3 regions of the Clostridium sp. CS1-1 genome follow, and region 3 is predicted to be linked to each of the others. Evidence: riboswitches for the same ligand, from Rfam matches in the RefSeq annotation. Region 3 holds a riboswitch; each other region holds the start of a gene.
The links. A riboswitch is a leader RNA that binds a small molecule or an ion and turns the genes downstream of it on or off. The one in region 3 is predicted to bind lysine.
Positions count from the first base shown of each region.

Region 1: linked by a shared signal. The riboswitch ahead of AC0N0V_RS22045 (aspartate kinase) and the one ahead of lysA (diaminopimelate decarboxylase) in region 3 are both predicted to bind lysine.
Region 2: linked by a shared signal. The riboswitch ahead of kce (3-keto-5-aminohexanoate cleavage enzyme) and the one ahead of lysA (diaminopimelate decarboxylase) in region 3 are both predicted to bind lysine.

Region 1 is NZ_CM148680.1:4,660,390-4,667,168, forward strand. It holds gene AC0N0V_RS22035 (glycoside hydrolase family 94 protein) at 1-206, opposite strand, end outside; gene lysA (diaminopimelate decarboxylase) at 474-1,772, opposite strand; gene AC0N0V_RS22045 (aspartate kinase) at 1,795-2,997, opposite strand; lysine riboswitch at 3,094-3,268, opposite strand; gene AC0N0V_RS22050 (M18 family aminopeptidase) at 3,380-4,681, opposite strand; gene AC0N0V_RS22055 (PRK06851 family protein) at 5,018-6,130, shown strand; gene hydE ([FeFe] hydrogenase H-cluster radical SAM maturase HydE) at 6,276-6,779, opposite strand, start outside.
Region 2 is NZ_CM148680.1:1,442,624-1,449,402, reverse strand. It holds gene kamB (lysine 5,6-aminomutase reactivase subunit KamB) at 1-631, opposite strand, end outside; gene kamA (lysine 2,3-aminomutase) at 624-1,883, opposite strand; gene kdd (L-erythro-3,5-diaminohexanoate dehydrogenase) at 2,147-3,181, opposite strand; gene kce (3-keto-5-aminohexanoate cleavage enzyme) at 3,339-4,160, opposite strand; lysine riboswitch at 4,315-4,498, opposite strand; gene kal (3-aminobutyryl-CoA ammonia lyase) at 4,637-5,020, opposite strand; rRNA gene rrf (5S ribosomal RNA) at 5,506-5,622, opposite strand; rRNA gene AC0N0V_RS06460 (23S ribosomal RNA) at 5,802-6,779, opposite strand, start outside.
Region 3 is NZ_CM148680.1:2,245,491-2,252,269, reverse strand. It holds gene AC0N0V_RS10600 (bifunctional 3,4-dihydroxy-2-butanone-4-phosphate synthase/GTP cyclohydrolase II) at 1-1,074, shown strand, start outside; gene ribH (6,7-dimethyl-8-ribityllumazine synthase) at 1,076-1,537, shown strand; lysine riboswitch at 1,928-2,106, shown strand; lysine riboswitch at 2,205-2,373, shown strand; gene lysA (diaminopimelate decarboxylase) at 2,514-3,812, shown strand; gene AC0N0V_RS10585 (aspartate kinase) at 3,840-5,045, shown strand; gene AC0N0V_RS10580 (aspartate-semialdehyde dehydrogenase) at 5,197-6,189, shown strand; gene AC0N0V_RS10575 (methyl-accepting chemotaxis protein) at 6,307-6,779, opposite strand, start outside.

The sequences.
Region 1 (6,779 bases), 2.4 Mb from region 3:
TCAATTAATTTCTTTCTACAGTTGGTTTTTCTTATAACTGATGAATAATTAGATATTTCATAAGCGTGTTTTAGTAGTTCCTCCTTACTTGCGTTTACACTTGGAATATCATCCATTATATTTTCTTCTTTTGTTTCTCCTTTATTAGAAACTACGTAAAAGCTTACCGTTACAATAGCTATAGCTAGAACTATAATGTAAAGCATAAAAATCCATCCTTTCATGAAAAAACAATTCGTGCTTAGATTATTATTCCCAAAAGTATCGAAAGTATGAATTTAAATTTAGTTAAGAAATTATCTGGAAATATACTTCTGATGAAAGGTCTAGTCCAAAATCTTCAAATAAAAAATAAACACTATTAAAACTTATTAAATTAATAAATTTTAATAGTGCTCTTTTTACATGTAATAAAGCTATAAGAGTCCATGTTGTATCTAGATTTTAAATCCTGCCTCTTTTCTTGTTAGTTATTATAAAGATAACTCGTTTTCAACAATCTCCTCGAAGGTTTGTCGCCTACAAATAAGTTTTTCTTCTCCATCTTTAACCATGACTACTGCTGGTCTTGGTATCTTATTATAATTGCTAGACATGGAATAACCATATGCTCCCGTAGTAAGAACTGCTAAAATATCCCCACTTTTAGCTTGTGAAATTTCTACATCATTCAGTAGTATATCCCCAGATTCACAACACTTACCAGATATGGTTACTACCTCCCTGGAGGTGCTTTCTACCTTACTTGCCAATATACATTCATATTCAGCATTGTATAGTGCAGGTCTAATATTGTCTGTCATCCCTCCGTCTACCGCTACATATTTTTTTATATCTGGTATTTCCTTAATTGACCCGATTGTATAAAGAGTTGTTCCAGCACTACCAATAATAGACCTACCAGGCTCTATAACAAGACAGGGAAGTTCTATCCCTAGATTTTTTGCTGTATTTTCCGCTGTTTCTAACATTACCTGACAAAAATCTTCTATCTTTCTTGGGGTATCTCCACTTTTGTAATATATACCAAACCCACCGCCAAGATCCAGCTCCTTAACCTCATAATTCGTTTCATCTTTAATATTCTTAACTATAGATAACATAATTTTTACCTCATCCTCGTAAGGTTTTGTATCGAAGATTTGTGATCCTATGTGGCAGTGTAATCCAATAAACTCAATATTTGAAAGTGCAATTGCTTTTCTTACTGCATCTATAGTTTTATTATTTAACATGGTAAAACCAAACTTTGAATCTATTTGCCCTGTCTTTATATATTCATGAGTATGAGCTTCTATTCCCGGAGTTATTCTTAAAAGAATTTTTTGAACCTTACTATTTTCTTTTGCTATTGAATTTATTTTTTCAATTTCATACAAGTTATCAACGACAAATATTCCAACGCCAAGTTTTATTCCCATTTTTATTTCTTCTACAGTTTTGTTGTTCCCATGAAAATACACATTCTCCATAGGAAAACCACTTTTCCAAGCAGTATAGAGTTCTCCTCCCGAAACAACATCAAGACATAAACCTTCACTATTTATTAGTTGACACATAGCTAGTGTTAAAAATGCTTTTCCAGCATAGGCTACTTTATTCTTAGTATTTTCGCCTTTAAAAGCTTTATAGTATCTCCTACACTGACTTCTTACTAAATCTTCGTCAATTACGTATAGAGGAGTTCCAAACTTTCTTGATAAATCCATTGTATTTACCCCACCAATATGCAGAGTATTATCTTTAATTTCCATAGTCCCAACTAGTTTCATACTGGTTTTCCTCCTAAAATGTTTATAAATTGAATTCCTTTGCTACTATATTTATAGATCTTAATTTATCTTCTTGTTTAATTGTGCATGTTATTCTTATTTCTGAGGTAGTTATCATTTTTACCTCTATATTATTTTCTCTAAACAATTTAAACATTCTAGCTGTTACACCAGACGTTGTTTTCATTCCAATTCCAACTATTGAAAATTTAGTTACATTCTCATCTATTGCAATTTTTTCTCTATCCGGATAGTATTCTCTAACAATTTCTAAGCACTCATGCAAGTCAGCCTTCGGTATTGTAAATGATAAATTAACTTTACTATTTATCGGTGCTGTCTGACTTATCATATCTATGTTAATTCTCTTGCTAGCTACACTCTCAAATAAACTAGCAATTATATTTATATCATTCTCTATATCCCTTATTGTTATAGCTACGTCTTCGTCACTTGTTGCAAGTCCTGTTACTGGTTTACTTTCCATATTCATGTTACTTACCCCCTTAATAACTGTACCCTTAATATCACTATTACTTAATCCAACATATATTGGAATGCTATACTTCTGCCCTAATTCCACTGATCTTGAGTGCATAACCTGTGCACCAAGACTTGAGAGCTCGAGCATTTCTTCATAATCTATTTGATCTAATTTCTTTGCTTCTTTGTATTTTCTTGGATCTACGCTGTATATTCCATCTACATCAGTATATATTTCACAGATACCCCTTAGCTTAACCGCTATTGCTACTGCAGTAGTATCTGAACCGCCTCTTCCGAGAGTAGTTATGTCTCCACCTTCATTTATTCCCTGAAACCCTGCTACTATGACAATTTTTCCTTCTGATAAGCTCTTTTTTATATTGTTACCATCTATGTCATCTATTAGAGATTTGCCATATTGTCCGCTAGTTTTAATTCCTATTTGATAGGCTGTATAGCTAACAGCATCATAACCTAAGCTTTTAATTGCCATGGCAAGTAATGCAGAAGACATCATCTCACCTGTAGAAAGCAAAGCATCTAACTCCCTCTTATCGGGTTTGCTTGTGATTTGATTTGCAAGTCCTATAAGTTCATCTGTAGTATCACCCATTGCTGATACCACTACGACAAGTTCATCACCTTTCTTCATTCTCTTTACTACAGTGCTTGCAACATTCTTTATTTTGTCTATAGTCCCTACGGAACTTCCACCATACTTTTGTACCACAACTGCCATAATACCACTCCTTAAACTCCTTTATCTTAAGAAACGTCCACCTAAAAAATAAATGCAGCAAAGGAACACCTCTGCTGCATTATAAATACAACTTTGTGACCTTGTAGCTCTCCACGTTCACAGATGAACATGACAGCCTTACATATATTATATGCAAAGCCAGAAAATAGTTTCGCCAAATTATTTTCTTCGGCTGCAATCCCTTTCCTTATTTCTCATTATCCGCCGACTAAAAATAAGTACTCCTAATTCCAGCACCTCTACCCTAGGTAGGTTTCTTTATTAAATTGTACTTAGTTTATCATAAATATTTATACATTTCAAACACTATTTGTAATATTTTAAAATATATAACTTTTCAAACATGCTTATCCTTGAAAGCCTAAAGCTTATAGAACTCCTTAAATGATTCTTCTGTATATATATAATCCTTAACTCCACCTAATTCCCTTATAGAATGCATTGAAAATATCGCAATTCCCATATCTACCGAGTTAATATTTACATGACTTGAAGATATAGGCCCAATGGTAGAACCACCCTTTTCATCTGAGCGATTAACAAATATTTGAACAGGAACTCCTGCCTTTTCACATATACTCTTATAAACAGCACTTGATACACTATCTGATGTATAACTCTGGCTTGCACTCACTTTTATAATTGGGCCTCTATTTATTATAGGTCTATTTACTGGATCAGACTTTTCCCCATAATTTGGATGTAATGCATGACCTAAATCACTAGATATCATAAATGATTTTGCAAGTGCTCTATAATATTCTTCCTTACCTTTGCCAAGACTTATTAGAATTCTTTCTAATACTGATGATAAGAAAGGTGAATTCGCTCCCTGTTTTGTTGTGCTTCCCACTTCCTCATTATCAAAACAAATAGCTATATTTGTAGCGTTACCCGCTTCAGTTTCTGTTAATGCACTTATTCCTGCGTATACCATTGATAAGTCATCTAATCTTCCGCTAGAAATAAATTCATTATTTAGTCCTATAACCTTTCCTTTTTCGAATTCGTAAAGAAATAAATCAAAATCTAATATATCCTTCTCGTTTACGCTTAATTCTCTAGCTATTGTCTTTATAAGATATTGTCCTTTTTCAAACTCCTCATTTACTAGCGAAAGTAATGGAAGTATATCCTTTTGTTTATTTAATTCTACACCAGAGTTTACATTTCTGTTCATATGTATAGCTAGGTTAGGTATCACTAATATAGGTTTTTTTATATTTATAAGCCTTATTTCGGGATAAAGTGGATTTTCACTTTTCAAAGTTACTCTTCCTGCTAAAGACAATGGTCTATCTAACCATGTATTTATTATAGGACCTCCATAGACTTCTGTGTTTAATTTTACATACGCCCCCTCAACTTCCATGTCTGGATTTGGTTTTACTCTAAATCCTGGTGAATCAGTATGCGCACCTACTATTCTAAAGCCTTCTTTTTCTATTTCTCCCTTTCCTACTACAAAAGCTATAATTGCAGATTCATTTTTTGTTAAAAAATACTTTTCTCCCTTTTTTAGCTTCCAGCTGTCTTCTTCTCTAAGTTCATTGAATCCGGCATTTAAAAGCACTTGTTTTGAACTATCAACGGCATGGAATGCTGTAGGACTTTCATAAATAAAATCTATAAGTTCCTGCGCTTTCTTTAATTCATTGTTCATTTCTATTCCTCCAATATATAATATTTTTTGAATTTAATGTAGCCTACTATGTAATTTAACATCATAATTATACCAAAATATATATTTTGGTATAGGTCTTATTTAACTTTTATAAAATAACAACTCAATTTATAATAGTTTTTTATGATATCTAGTATCCTTAATATTAGGAATACCCCTAATTATTTAGTATATTTAAATTGTAAATTTTAATGCCATAGAGCACGTACTATTATAGGTTAACTAGTTATCTTCTAAATATATTTAAATATATGGAGCAAAACACTCAACCATTGCATATTATATACTGATTGTAATAAATAGGAGTGTGTATTTATGAAAGGTAAGGTTAGAAACTTCTTTCCAGGTGGTAATACTTCTCTAGGCTTTTATTCTTTCTATGATTACATTATAAGTCAGGAATCAGCAAGAAGGAAAATTTGTATTAAGGGTGGCCCAGGTACTGGAAAATCATCTCTTATGAAAAATATCGGCGCATTTTTTAATGATAAGGGATATGATGTTGAATACCATCATTGTTCCTCTGATAATAACTCTTTAGATGGTGTAGTTATTAAGGGGCTAAATATAGCTATATTAGACGGGACAGCTCCCCACATTGTTGATCCTAAAAACCCAGGTGCAGTTGACGAAGTACTAAATATGGGTGCGCATTGGAATGAAGAAGGTTTTAAGAAGTATAGGCAAAATATAATTCAAACTAATAAAGAGATTGGTGAAACCTTCCAAAGGGCTTATAAGTTTATAGGTGCTGCAAAACTTATACACGAAGATTGGTCTAATTATAATAAACGTGCATTAGATTATTCAAAGTTATCCGTTTTAGAAGAAGACTTAAAATACAAAATATTATCCGATTATGAAGTTACAGGTTTGGGTACTGAAAGACATCTTTTTGCTACTGCTTTTACACCTAATGGCATAGTGACCTTTATAGAAAATATACATCAAGACTGTGAAAAAATATACGTTTTGAATGGTGGACCAGGTACTGGAAAGACACAGATTCTTAAATTCCTCTTACTTGAAGCTTTAAAAAGGGGATTTTTCGTTGAGGTATATCATGACCCTCTTATTCCTTCACGAATTGAGCATATTATTATTCCTGATTTAAAAACCGCAGTTATTACCTCAAATGAGATAAATAATAAAAAATTTAATGGTACACAAATATTTATGGATAACCTTATTAATTATGCACTCATAGACAAGGATGAATTACAAAAAGATAGAGAAACCTTCTATAACTTATTAAACAAGGGGTTATCTATTATATCCTCTGCAAAAAAACTTCATGATAACCTTGAAACTTATTTTATAGAAAATATGTATTTTAAAGAAATAGATAAAACCTATCAAGCAGTACTTTCCAAGTTGTTAAAATATGAAGAAGACTATAATGAAGAAAATAAATTATCCTCTAATTAAGTATTAACAATATATTTTTGCTTTATAATTTGGAAATAAAGAATTCTAATTCTCTAACCATTTAAAAGTTATTATATTAATTAACTCCCGCCTATGTTTACGCGGGAGTTTCAATATCTTATTAATAATTTAACGCTACTCTACATTATATACTGAGTTCCTTTTTTCTAAAACCTTTCGATTCTGAAACCTTTCTACCTATACCCGTAATTTTCCCTGTAATACATCCTCTACAATGAGCAGGAGTATCTCCTGTACATATTTTCCCTGGATAAAGAGCATATAATTTCCTGTACTCTCCTTCTGTTACATTTGGCATAACTACATTTGCTCCACTTTGAAGAGCGATTACTCGTCCATTTTTATTTAAACTCTCCATTGCCGTTGTTGCAGGAATATTTATGTCTGGCATTAGAAGCCTAGTTACAGCCATAACTTTTAAGCTAGTTATAAATTCGCCTCCTTTAGCCTCCTTCAAAGGAGTATCCTCATTTGGTATAAATGGTCCTATTCCTATCATGTCAGCTTCCAATTCCTTGAAAAATAATATATCCTCTGCTAAAGACTCTATAGTTTGTCCAGGTAGCCCTACTAGGCAACCAGTCCCAACTTCGTATCCTAGTTTTCTCAAATCATTAAGGCACCTTAT
Region 2 (6,779 bases), 800 kb from region 3:
CAACTCTGAATTCCTTTAGTAGATCTTCACTTAACCTACATACTTCACCATCCTCTTCTTTTGGCAATGAAAGAACCTTTACAGTATGTGCAGTTTTTTCTACTACTTTGTCCATATTGGCAGATAAAGCTGCTCCTGTGGAAAGTATGGCAGCTTCTGTTATTAAAGGAGCTGCGGTGGTTTTTCTGCTTAAGGCACCATCTACAATGACGAGGTTACTTCCCGCTTCCCTTAAATACTTACATATATTAACCATATGTGCATTGATAGAAGGTCCTCCAAGTTCTACATGTCCATCGCTAAGAGCTCTAACAATAACTACTTCTCCTATTGCAGTATTTATACCAGTAGTTTTAATGATTTCTCTGGTTATATCACACTCAAGCAAACACTTTTTAGCTGTTGCAATTATAGTGCCTTTTTCAACATAAATCCGAGGTTTCTCCGTGCCCATTACAACATCTTCCTCTTCCCCATCTCTGCCTATAGAAGTTAGGCCAAGGGGAAGTTTTCCCCTTGACTCCTGCAAAATGTAGTTAAGTAGTGTGGTTTTTCCAACATTTTTGTCCATTCCTATAATTGATAAGGTACTATATCCTTTAACCATCTGAAGAATATATTTTTTATTCATGACTATGATGATTTCTCTTCTTTCTCTCTAACCCTTCTGGTTCCAAGCTCATTTGCTGTCCATTTAATAGTCCTGCAACGCCCACCTTCTTAACTTCTTTTTCTCCTCTACAAACTTCGCATTTACAGCCTGGAGTGTAGTTTGTTGGCTCTTCATAAGTTGTGATTACTCCCTCAAAATTCCTCAAAATTACCTTGCTGTGGTTTTGAGAAATTACATAATTCGGCATAACTGGAGTTTTTCCACCTCCACCTGGTGCATCAACCACAAAGGTAGGAACACAGAATCCAGAAGTATGTCCTCTTAATCCTTCAATAATTTCTATTCCCTTAGATACTGTTGTTCTGAAATGCTCAAGGCCCATTGAAAGATCGCATTGATAGATATAGTATGGTCTAACTCTTATTTTTACTAATTCATTGACTAATTTTTTCATTACATGTACGCAGTCATTTACACCCCGCAGGAGAACAGATTGATTTCCGAGTGGGATGCCTGCATTAGCTAACATTTCACAAGCCTTCTTTGATTCCTCTGTAATTTCATTTGGATGATTAAAATGTGTATTTAGCCATATTGGATGATATTTTGAAAGCATTTGAACTAATTCAGGTGTGATTCTTTGAGGTAAAACTACTGGGATTCTTGAACCTATTCTTACTATTTCAACATGAGGTATGGCTCTTAGTTTAGATATGATATATTCCAGCTTATCATCTGAAAGCAGTAACGCGTCTCCACCGGAAAGAAGAACATCTCTTATTACTGGTGTTTTTGATATATAATCGATTGCTTTATCTACTTGTGCCATTGGAAGCGCTGAATCATTTTGTCCTGCAAATCTTCTTCTAGTACAATGTCTGCAATACATGGAGCATTGATCTGTAACTAAGAGTAGTGCTCTGTCTGGATATCGATGAGTTAACCCTGGTACTGGTGAATCCTCATCTTCATGAAGTGGATCTAATTGATCTGCCGCTGCTTTGTGAAGCTCTTGTCCAGTTGGTATTGCTTCTTTTCTAATAGGATCATTTATATCATCTACATCTATTAATGATAAATAATAAGGTGTAATTGCCATTCTTAAGGATTGAAGGCATTTTCTAGCTCCTTCCTCTTCTTCTTCAGTTAGGGGAATATATTTTTTAAGTTCATCTACTGTTTCGATTCTATTTCTTAACTGCCATTTCCAATCATTCCACTGTTCATCTGTAATGTCTTTAAACAGTTCATTTCTTATATAATTTTTCATTTAAATCCTCCCAATAATTAAGTGCTATTTTTAACTTGAATTCAACAAGTAATGATTGCAGTCATTGATATGAATATATCCTATTAGTATGGTTTTTTATAAATAGGATAAATGTTATCAAGTACTTACTTGCCAAATTAATGGTTATGGTGACAGGCACATGAGTTATGAGTTTTGTAATTACTTCGCTAATCTCACATGCAGTCTGCCATACAATCACCAATAAAAATGTTCAGAAATGTCTTAGAATAAGTAGTTTCTAATTAAACATACATTTTTTCAAATATTTCTCTTAAAGTTTGACTTTCTCTTAATTCTGCTAGTGTTATTTCGGCGTGATCTTTTGTATATCCATTACCTATTATCATATTTACATCTTTTCCAATACCTTCTGCACCAAGAGCTGCTTTAGTAAAGCTTGTTGCCATAGAGAAGAAGTAAACAATTCCACCATCTTTTACTGGAAGTATGCAAGCCATTTCGCTGTTAGGTATATTTACACAGTTGATTGAAATGTCTACCTCGTTTCCTCCGTTTACCTCTAGTGTTTTATTTAATACATCTACAGGCTTTTGAGCATCACTTACTATAGCCTCATGGCATAGACCTAATTCTAAAAGCTTTTTAGCTTGTTCTTGTTTTCTAACCATTCCTATAACTTTTCCAGTTGGTCCTACTCTCTTCATAGCCTCATAGCAGCAAAGTAATCCTGATTTCCCGCTAGCACCTAAAATTAATACACTTTGTCCAGGTTTTACAAGCTTAGCAGTTTGTGCTGGAGCTCCTGCAACATCTAATGCAGCTAATGCAAGTGTTTCAGGCATGTCACTTGGAAGTTTAGCATATATTGCACTTTCAAATAATATTGCCTTTGCCTTAACCTCAACCCTATCTATTTCAGGTTTTACACCTATAATTTCTTCAATCTTTAATGGTGTCAATGAAAGAGATACCAATGAAGCAATTTTATCTCCTACTTTTAAATCTCTATCCTTTAGGTCTTCTCCTACCTGAGCTACAGTTCCTATAAGCATTCCACCTGATCCTGTCACAGGATTTTGCATTTTTCCTCTTTCATTTACTATTTCTATTATTCTAGCTTTGATTTTTTCTATGTCACCTTTTGCTTCCTCTTCAATTTGTGTAAAGCTCGCTGAGTCAATATTTAATGCTTGTACATCTATTAATAACTCATTACTGTAAACATCCATATTGTTATCTATCTTATAGGCAGCTTGTGTTAAAACTCCTTGTGGCTCTAATACCCTATGTGTTCCAAATTTACATCCTTTTTTCATAATTAAATTCCCCCTAAATATCTATTATTTTTATTTTTTCATCTATAACTAATCAGTTTAAGTAAATGACCTAACTTCTTCAATTTATTCGTTTTCTATTATGCCAAAAATACACCTTTACATGAATACGTTTTTATAGCATAGCAAATAGAGGCATTTATTTGCTAATACCCATAATTCTTCTAGCCTCGTCTGGGCTCGCAATATCTCTTCCAAACTCTTTAGCTATTCTAACTACTTTTTCTACTAATTCACCATTCGATTTAGCCAGTACTCCTTTAGAAATGTAAATGTTATCCTCAAATCCTACTCTAACATGTCCACCCATTATTATTGATAAAGCAGCCATTTCAAACTCACTTTTTCCGATTCCTGCTACAGTAAAAGTACTTCCTTGTGGAATACTTCCTGCCATAAACACCAAGTCTCTAGCTGTTGCAGAAATTCCACCATTTACACCTAATACAAAATTAAAATGCATCGGTGCTTTAATGAATTCTTTTTTATAAAGCCTAAGTGCCATATCAATCATCCCTTTGTCAAACACTTCTATTTCAGGCTTTACTCCTAGATCGATCATCTTCTTTCCAAATACCCTAATAGAATTTTCTGTGTTTACAAAAACGTCATCTCCTCCAAAATTACAAGTTCCGCAATCCAATGTTGCCATTTCTGGTCTTAAATCTACAGGCTGTAATCTTTCTTCATCACTCATTCCAACAGCACCTCCTGTAGAAGGTTGTACAATTACATCTGGACATCTTCTTTTGATTTCATCAATGCATTTTCTAAATCTTTCTCTATCTTGCGTAGGAGTACCATCATCCCATCTCACATGAAGATGAATTATGCTTGCTCCTGCCTTATAAGCAGCTTCAGCCTCTCTTCCTATCTCCTCCACTGTGTAAGGTACATTAGGATTATGATTCTTTGTAACTTCAGCACCACAAATAGCTGCTGTGATGATTAATTTTTCCATGACAATCCCCCCTGTTGCATGTAGCGACTTACTAAAAATATGCTTTAATCATAAATTAAAACATTTAATAAAAATAAAAAGCATTGAAAATCTTCAATGCTTCTAAAAACATAATTTTAGTTTGCCATTCATGCAATGAAAATTTCCTTTTCATTACATAAATAGCGCTCCATGAATACCATTCATGGCAAGGAGTAAGCTATTGTGCCATTCTCCCCAAGAACATACCAAACACCTAATATATTCTTTCGGCAAATGAATCCTTCATCTATAGTGTTGGAGGGTTATTCTCCTTATCACCTATAAACTACCCTTTCACCTGCGCCTCTATTTATGTATTAATTCTATTTAATTTTCAATTTAAATCAATGTATTAAGCATTATTATGCTAACTTTTAGTTTATATTTTCCTTATGTTAATTTATATTGTAATTAAAATTTAATTATTACTATTTTGTAAACTTTATTTTAACTAGTTATTTTTTTCTTTGCTTATCTTTAGGTACTACACAAGTACCAGAGGCTCTACATACGACTATTGGTTTCTCTAAAGAGTCAGCTGCAGAATCATTTACATCTGTTCTTGGCACTACTACCTTTCTTGCTTCAAAAATCATTTTTCTTGAGCTGTTTCCTATTTCAGTGATTTCCCCTTCAACTTCTATATAGTCACCTGCATATACTGGAGCCAAAAACTCAACATTATCGTATGCCCTAAATAGGCCTTCATCTCCGTCATTTTTAATTAAAAGTTCTGTTGCTACATCTCCAAATAGTTGCATCATTCTTGCTCCATCAACAAGATTTCCTCCATAATGAGCATCATGTGCACTCATTCTTAGTCTAATTTGCGTTTTCATCTTGCATCCCCCTTTATAGTTTTTTTAATTCCTTTTTATAGGTAGATGATATCGAAGCTTTTTCTTTGATATCATTTATCTATATTTAATATTTATGAACACTCCGAATTAAATATAACTATAGTTTTGAATTTTTTTTATTCAAACACAGGTTAACACTGTAGTATTTCATTCAGATAAAGCAATAAATTTTTGTTTATATAGAACTATCTCAAAGCGCTATACCTTATTCCATTTACTCCAACATATTTTTATCCGATGACTACCCGCTCTAATACTCCCATCACACTATATTAATAAACATCAGATGGAGTTGGAACTCCATCTGATGCCAATAATTCTGTTTATAAATGCTAATCATTAGATATACTTGGCTTCTGTAGGCTCTTACTTACTTTAAATATTATTTTTATAAGTTTGTATAGTTGATTCACTACAAATAAAAAAGACACTAAGTATTTAAACTTAGCGTCTTTTTATCATTAACCTAGCAGCGACCTACTCTTCCACACAGTCTCCCGTGCAGTACCATCGGCACTGTGAAGCTTAACCATCGTGTTCGGAATGGGAACGGGTGTAACCTTCACGTCATAACCACTAGATTCGCAAAAATTGCTATAAGCTTCGCATTTCTGCGTCAAATCCTTCGCTGTGGTGCTCATTTACTGAAGTAAACTCTGCTCCTCGCTCAAGCTTTTCCTTGAACTGCTCGCTTCTATCAATTTTTATTGTTACTTTTTGTTTGAAAGAATTGTTCTCTCAAAATTGCACAGTGATGTTTTAGGTCAAGCCCTCGACCTATTAGTATCAGTCAGCTGAACATGTTACCATGCTTACACCTCTGACCTATCAACCTTGTGTTCTTCAAGGGGTCTTACTAGCTTACGCTATGGGAAATCTCATCTTGAGGTGGGCTTCACGCTTAGATGCTTTCAGCGTTTATCCCGTCCCGACATAGCTACCCAGCTGTGCTCCTGGCGGAACAACTGGTGCACCAGAGGTCAGTCCATCCCGGTCCTCTCGTACTAAGGACAGCTCCTCTCAAATTTCCTACGCCCGCGACGGATAGGGACCGAACTGTCTCACGACGTTCTGAACCCAGCTCGCGTGCCGCTTTAATGGGCGAACAGCCCAACCCTTGGGACCTACTTCAGCCCCAGGATGCGACGAGCCGACATCGAGGTGCCAAACCTCCCCGTCGATGTGGACTCTTGGGGGAGATCAGCCTGTTATCCCCGAGGTAGCTTTTATCCGTTGAGCGATGGCCCTCCCACGAGGTACCACCGGATCACTAAGCCCGACTTTCGTCCCTGCTCCACTTGTTTGTGTCGCAGTCAGGCTCCCTTCTGCCTTTGCACTCTACGAACGATTTCCAACCGTTCTGAGGGAACCTTTGGGCGCCTCCGTTACTTTTTAGGAGGCGACCGCCCCAGTCAAACTGCCCACCTAACAATGTCCCGTGACCAGATTCATGGCCGCCGGTTAGAATCCCAGTACTATCAGGGTGGTATCCCAAGGACGACTCCACAAAGGCTGACGCCTCTGCTTCGCAGTCTCCCACCTATCCTGTACAGACAATACCGAGACTCAATGCTAAGCTACAGTAAAGCTCTACGGGGTCTTTCCGTCCAATCGCGGGTAGCGAGCATCTTCACTCGCAATACAATTTCGCCGGATTTGTTGTCGAGACAGTGCCCAAGTCATTACGCCATTCGTGCGGGTCGGAACTTACCCGACAAGGAATTTCGCTACCTTAGGA
Region 3 (6,779 bases):
AATTTTATGACAAAGTATGGAAGAGGACTAATCTGTACACCTATTCAGGGAGAAAGACTAAAGGAATTAGAAATGCCTCAGATGGTAAGTAGGAATACAGATAACCACCAAACTGCTTTTACCGTATCTATAGATGCTTTAGAAACTACAACAGGAATATCTGCATATGAGAGAGCAGCTACCATACAAAAAATGCTGGACCCAAATGTTTCTGGTAAAGATTTTAGAAGACCAGGACACATTTTTCCTCTAGAAGCTAAAAAAGGTGGAGTTTTAGAAAGGGCAGGACATACAGAAGCAGCCGTAGATTTGCCAAGACTTGCAGGACTTTATCCAGCAGGAGTAATTTGTGAAATTATGAGTGAAGATGGAACTATGGCAAGAACTCCTGAACTTATAGAATATGTAAAAAAACACAATTTGAAGATAGTTACCATTGCAGATTTAATCGCTTACCGTAAAAGACATGAAGTTTTTATAGAAAGAGCAACTGAGGCTAAGATGCCTACAAAATACGGAGATTTTAAAGTAATAGGCTATATAAATACACTAAATGGTGAGCATCATGTAGCTTTAGTTAAAGGAGATGTTTCTGGTGAAGAACCTGTTTTAGTAAGAGTTCATTCTGAGTGTCTTACAGGGGATGCTTTTGGTTCTCTACGATGCGATTGCGGAGAACAATTTGCTGCTGCTATGGAGAGAGTTAACGAAGCAGGAAGAGGAATTATTCTATATATGCGTCAAGAAGGACGAGGAATTGGACTAATTAATAAATTGAAAGCCTATGCTCTTCAAGACCAAGGGATGGATACAGTTGAAGCAAATTTGGCTTTAGGATTTAAAGCGGATATGAGAGATTATGGTGCAGCAGCACAAATGTTAGTCGATATTGGAGTAAAAAAGGTAAATTTAATGACGAATAATCCTAGAAAAATTGCCGGTCTTTCTGGTTATGGAATAGAGATTTTAAATAGAGTACCAATTCAAATGAATCATAATGAGAGAAATGAGGATTATTTAAAAACAAAAAAAGAAAAATTAGGTCATATATTAAATTTTGGGGAGGAACAATAAGATGAAAATTTATGAAGGAAGTTTAGTAGCACAAGGATTAAAATTTGGTATAGTGGTAGGAAGATTTAATGAGTTTATAGGCGGAAAACTTTTAACTGGCGCTATTGATGCATTTAAACGTCATGGTGTAGAAGAAGAGAATATTGAAATTGCATGGGTACCAGGCGCTTTCGAAATGCCACTAGTAGCAAAGAAAATGGTAAATACAAAAAAATATGATGGAGTAATATGTTTAGGAGCTGTAATAAGAGGAGCAACGCCTCACTTTGATTATGTATCCTCCGAAGTATCAAAAGGAGTTGCAAGTGTGTCTCTAGAAACAGGAGTTCCAGTTATTTTTGGTGTATTAACTACTGATACTATTGAACAGGCTATTGAAAGAGCAGGTACAAAAGCTGGAAATAAGGGATACGATGCTGCAGTTACAGCAATTGAAATGGCTAACTTATTAAAACAAGTATAGGATTTTTATAGATAACCAAATATAGAGCTCGACTTATATGCCGGGATATATTAGCAATTCTTTTGCACTATAAATACTTTTAATTCGTCTAAGGCTCGAATTTGAGAAAAGCTAAGAAGCTTTGATAACTCGCTCACGCTCAGACAATCAAATCTTCTAATCTTTTCTCAAATTCTGCGCCAAGACTCATAAAAAAGTATTTAAATGTGCTTCAGAATTACTAATATATCCCTATGTATAAGTCTAAAATGAAATTGATTTATCTATATGCTTTAAAGTTAAAATATTAAAACTTATACTTAAATGAAAAAAGTAGTTGACTATATTACTTTAATCTGATACACTTCTAAATATAGTAAGTATGAATAAAAAAACGAATATATGTATAAACAGTGTGGTATAGAGGTCGCGGTTGTCATGAGTACTGTATAATTTTTGGATAAATATACACAAAAGGGTCACCCGCCGAAATATATAAATTAAATTTTATGTATTGGGATTATACTGAATAAGTATAGTACTGTCTTCAGAAAATTGCCCAATTTTCTAAAGGCGTGCTTATCACATTGGGGCAAAAGGTTCTGTTATTAAATATAACAGTTATGAGTACCTTTTGCTCATAACTGTTTTTTATTTACTTAAAAATGAAAAAAATTTAATATAAACGATATGATACAGAGGCCGCGGTTACCATTAGTACTACATATTTATATGTAGGAAAGGGTTAACTGCCGAAATACATAAAAGAGTTCTGTTTATGTATTGGGACTATGCTTAACAAGTATAGTACTGTCTTCAGGAGATTGCCCAATCTTCTGAAGGAGTGCTTATCATATTGGGGCAAAAGGCGATGTTATATGAAACAATCATGAGTACCTTTTGCTCGTGATTGTTTTTTTGCTTTTTTAAAAATATAGAAGATTTGATTTATATAAGTATTCGGAAATTTAATTTTAAATAGAAAGAGGAGAAAAAGATGAAGTTATTTGGAACTATGAATATAAACAATGAAGGACATTTAGAAATAGGTAATGTTGATACAACTAATTTAGTAAGGGAATATGGAACTCCTTTATATGTAGTAGATGAAGATCTAGTGAGAAATACTTGTAGAACCTTTAAAGGAAATTTTCAAATGGAAGGTATCGATACTGAAGTTATATATGCATCTAAAGCATTCTTAAATATAGCCATTTGTAAGCTTATCAAGGAGGAAGGATTGTCCTTGGATGTTGTATCAGGAGGAGAACTTTACACAGCTTTAAAGGCAGAATTTCCGACAAACAAAATCTATATGCATGGAAATAACAAAACAAAACATGAATTAGCCTTAGCAATTGAATCACAAATAGGAAGGATAGTAGTGGATAACAGACAAGAATTAGAACTAATTGAGTATCTATGTGAGGGTCTTGAGAGAAAAGTAGATGTATTGCTAAGAGTAAATCCGGGTATTGATGCTCATACTCATGAGTATATTCAAACTTCAAAGAACGATTCCAAGTTTGGAGAATCAATATTTAGTGAGGATATTGGTGAAGTAATAAATAGATTTCAAAATAGTGAGACAGTTAACTTAAAAGGCTTCCACTGTCATATTGGCTCACAAATTTTTGAGGAAGCATCATTTTACTCAGGTGTATCAGCAATGCTTAATTTTTTAGATGAAATGAAAAGCAAATATGGATTTATTACCGAAGAATTAAATTTAGGTGGAGGCTTTGGAGTATATTATTCTGAAGGTGATGAACCAGTCCAGCTAAAAAGGTGCCTTAAAAATATGCTTTTAATACTTAAGGAAGAATCAGAAAAGTTAAATTTAAATATATCAAAAGTTATGATAGAACCAGGTAGATCAATAATTGCTAATGCGGGGACTACCCTTTATGAAATAGGAGGAACCAAAAAGACTTATGGTGGTAAAGAATATATTTTTGTAGACGGAGGTATGACAGACAACCCAAGAACAGCTCTTTATGATGCTAAATATGAGGCGTTGGTTGCGAATAACTTTTATTCTGAAAATAAAGCAATGTATACTATAGCAGGAAAGTGTTGCGAATCTGGTGATGTAATAATAAAAGATATTGAACTTCCAACAGTTCAAAGGGGAGATATACTAGCAGTTCTAACTACAGGAGCTTATAACTATAGCATGGCTAGTAACTATAACAGAATACCTAAACCAGCAGTCGTGTTTGTTAAAGATGGACAGACAAAGTTAGCCGTTAAAAGAGAAACTTATGAAGATATTATAAAAAATGATATATTTTAGATTGATTTAATGAAGGAGGTAGTTTAGATGGCTACAATAGTACAAAAATATGGGGGAACATCTGTAGGAACTATAGATAAAATAAAAGCTGTTGCAAAAAAGGTAATAGAGAGAAGGAAGAAAGGGGATAACGTTGTAGTGGTAGTTTCAGCTATGGGCAAAACTACGGACCAACTTATTGGGTTAGCTAAGGAGATATCAGACAATCCAAACAAAAGAGAAATGGACATGCTAGTATCTACTGGTGAGCAGGTATCAATTGCTTTATTATCTATGGTATTTCATGAATATGGATTTGATTCAGTATCATTAACAGGATTTCAGGCTGGAATTAAAACAGAAGGAATTCATACAAGAAATCGTATTTCAGATATAGATATTGAAAATGTTAAGAACTATCTAGATGAAGGCAAAATAGTTGTTGTTGCTGGTTTCCAAGGTATAAACGAAAATGGAGATATAACCACCTTAGGTAGAGGAGGATCAGATACAACAGCCGTTGCTTTGGCTGCAAAGCTTAATTGTACTTGTGAAATATATACAGATGTAGAAGGAATCTATAGTGTTGACCCAAGGATTTGGCCAAATGCAAAGAAATTAGATGTTATAAGCTATGAGGAAATGATGGAGATGGCAAGCTTAGGAGCTGGTGTTATGGAAACAAGGGCAGTTGAAATAGGATGTAAATATAATATTCCTATTTATGTAGCATCAAGCCATGAAAATAAAAAAGGAACTTATATAAAGGAGTATGATGAAACAATGGAAGGAAAAACAATAACAGGTCTTTCAATTAGCGATGATGTTTTAATGGTTACAGTAAATAATGTTTTGCACAATTCTAAGAATATAGCAATTGTATTTGATAGATTGGCAAAACATAACGTGAATGTAGATATGATAAGCCAAACAGCCCCATTTCATGGATACGTAAATGTTTCTTTTACTACATCTAAAGAAGATGTACATGCTATTGATGAAATAGCTAGGGAACTTAAAGAAGTAATTGAGGGTATTGAAGTATCTAAAGATTCAAACATAACAAAAATATCTGTTGTAGGAATAGGTATGATGAAACAATCAGGAGTTGCATCTGAGATATTTAACATCTTCTCAGATAATGATATTGAGTTCAAACAAGTAACTACTTCTGAAATAAGTATATCCTATACTATAGATGCAAAGGATAAACAAAAAGCAGTAACTGTTTTAGCAAAGGAATTAAATCTGTAAATTAAAATAAAATCAGATGGGACCTGTCTTTAACTGGTGATTGGTTAAACTAATCTAAAAATATAGTGCCACTTTAATCTTTCATTTCTAGAGTTTGGAGGACCAATAGCAGTTAACTAGTAAATAAAATATATTATACGAGGTGTTAAAAATGAGAAAAGCAAATATAGGCATAGTTGGTGCAACTGGTATGGTAGGAAGAACATTTTTAAAGGTATTAGAGGAAAGAAACTTTCCCATTAATAATTTATACCTTTTCTCATCAAAAAAGTCTGCAGGAAACAAAGTAGAATTCATGGGTAAGGAGTATGTTGTTGAGGAACTAACTGAAGACTCATTCAAAAGAGATATGGATATAGCTTTATTTTCTGCTGGTGGAGATATTAGTAAAAAATTTGCTCCTATTGCAAAAGAAGACGGAGTAATTGTAGTGGATAATAGCAGCGCTTGGAGAATGGATAAGGATATTCCACTAGTTGTACCTGAAGTAAATCCTGAAGATGTAAATTGGAACAACGGAATAATAGCAAACCCTAATTGTTCTACAATTCAATCTGTTGTTCCTCTTAAAGTATTGCATGATGCATTCAAAATAAAAAGAATAATCTACTCAACTTATCAGGCTGTATCTGGCTCAGGAGTGGGCGGCGTAATGGATTTAGAAAATGGTATACAGGGGATTGAAGCTAAAAAATATCCTCACCAAATTGCCTATAATTGTCTTCCACATATTGATGTATTTATGGAAAATGGATATACAAAAGAAGAAATAAAAATGATAGAAGAGACTAAAAAGATACTAGGTGATTATGATCTTAAAATTACTGCAACTACAGTTAGAGTTCCTGTTAGACATGGCCATAGCATCTCTATCAATTTAGAGTTTGAAAAGCCATTTGAATTAGAGGAAGTTTACAGACTCCTAGGAAATGCGGATGGAATCATCGTACAAGATGATGTAAAAAACAATGTTTATCCTATGGCTATAAATGCTGAAGGAACTGATGAAGTTTACGTTGGAAGAATAAGAAGAGACTTTAGTGTTGACAATGGGCTTAATTTGTGGGTAGTTGCTGACAATATAAGAAAAGGTGCAGCAACAAATACTGTTCAAATCGCAGAATTATTGCTTAAAAATCTTTAAAATTTCCAAAATAGTTTATGGATTTTAACTCCATACATAAAAATGAAAAAACATTAAGGAAGAGAAGAAACCATCAACTTCTATTCCTTAATGTTTTTTTATTTGATTAAATTATTATTAAGACATTTTAAACTGATTCACTGTATTTTGAAGTTCCTGTGCTAAATCTGATAGATTTTGAGAAGAAGATGTTATTTCTTCCATAGATGCATATAATTCTTCAGTCTCCGCAGAAACTGTTTGCATTTGGGTAGAGGTTTCTTTAGAAATAGTATCAATAACATCAACGGATACAACAATCTGTTGACTACCACTTGCAAACTGTTGTAAAGTTTCAGAAGTATTTTCGATTTGTAAAGAAACCTCATCCACAAGCTTTAATATTTGACCAAACGCTTTGCCAGCGTCGTTTACTACTTGTGTTCCAATATTTACATCTTTTACGCCATTATTCATAGCAATAACCGCTGATTTAGTGTCATTATTGACTTGTCTAATGAGTTTTGTAATTTTTTGAGTAGCATCACTAGATTGCTCAGCGAGTTCACGAACTTCTTGAGCAACAATTGCAAAACCTTTTCCCTGATCAC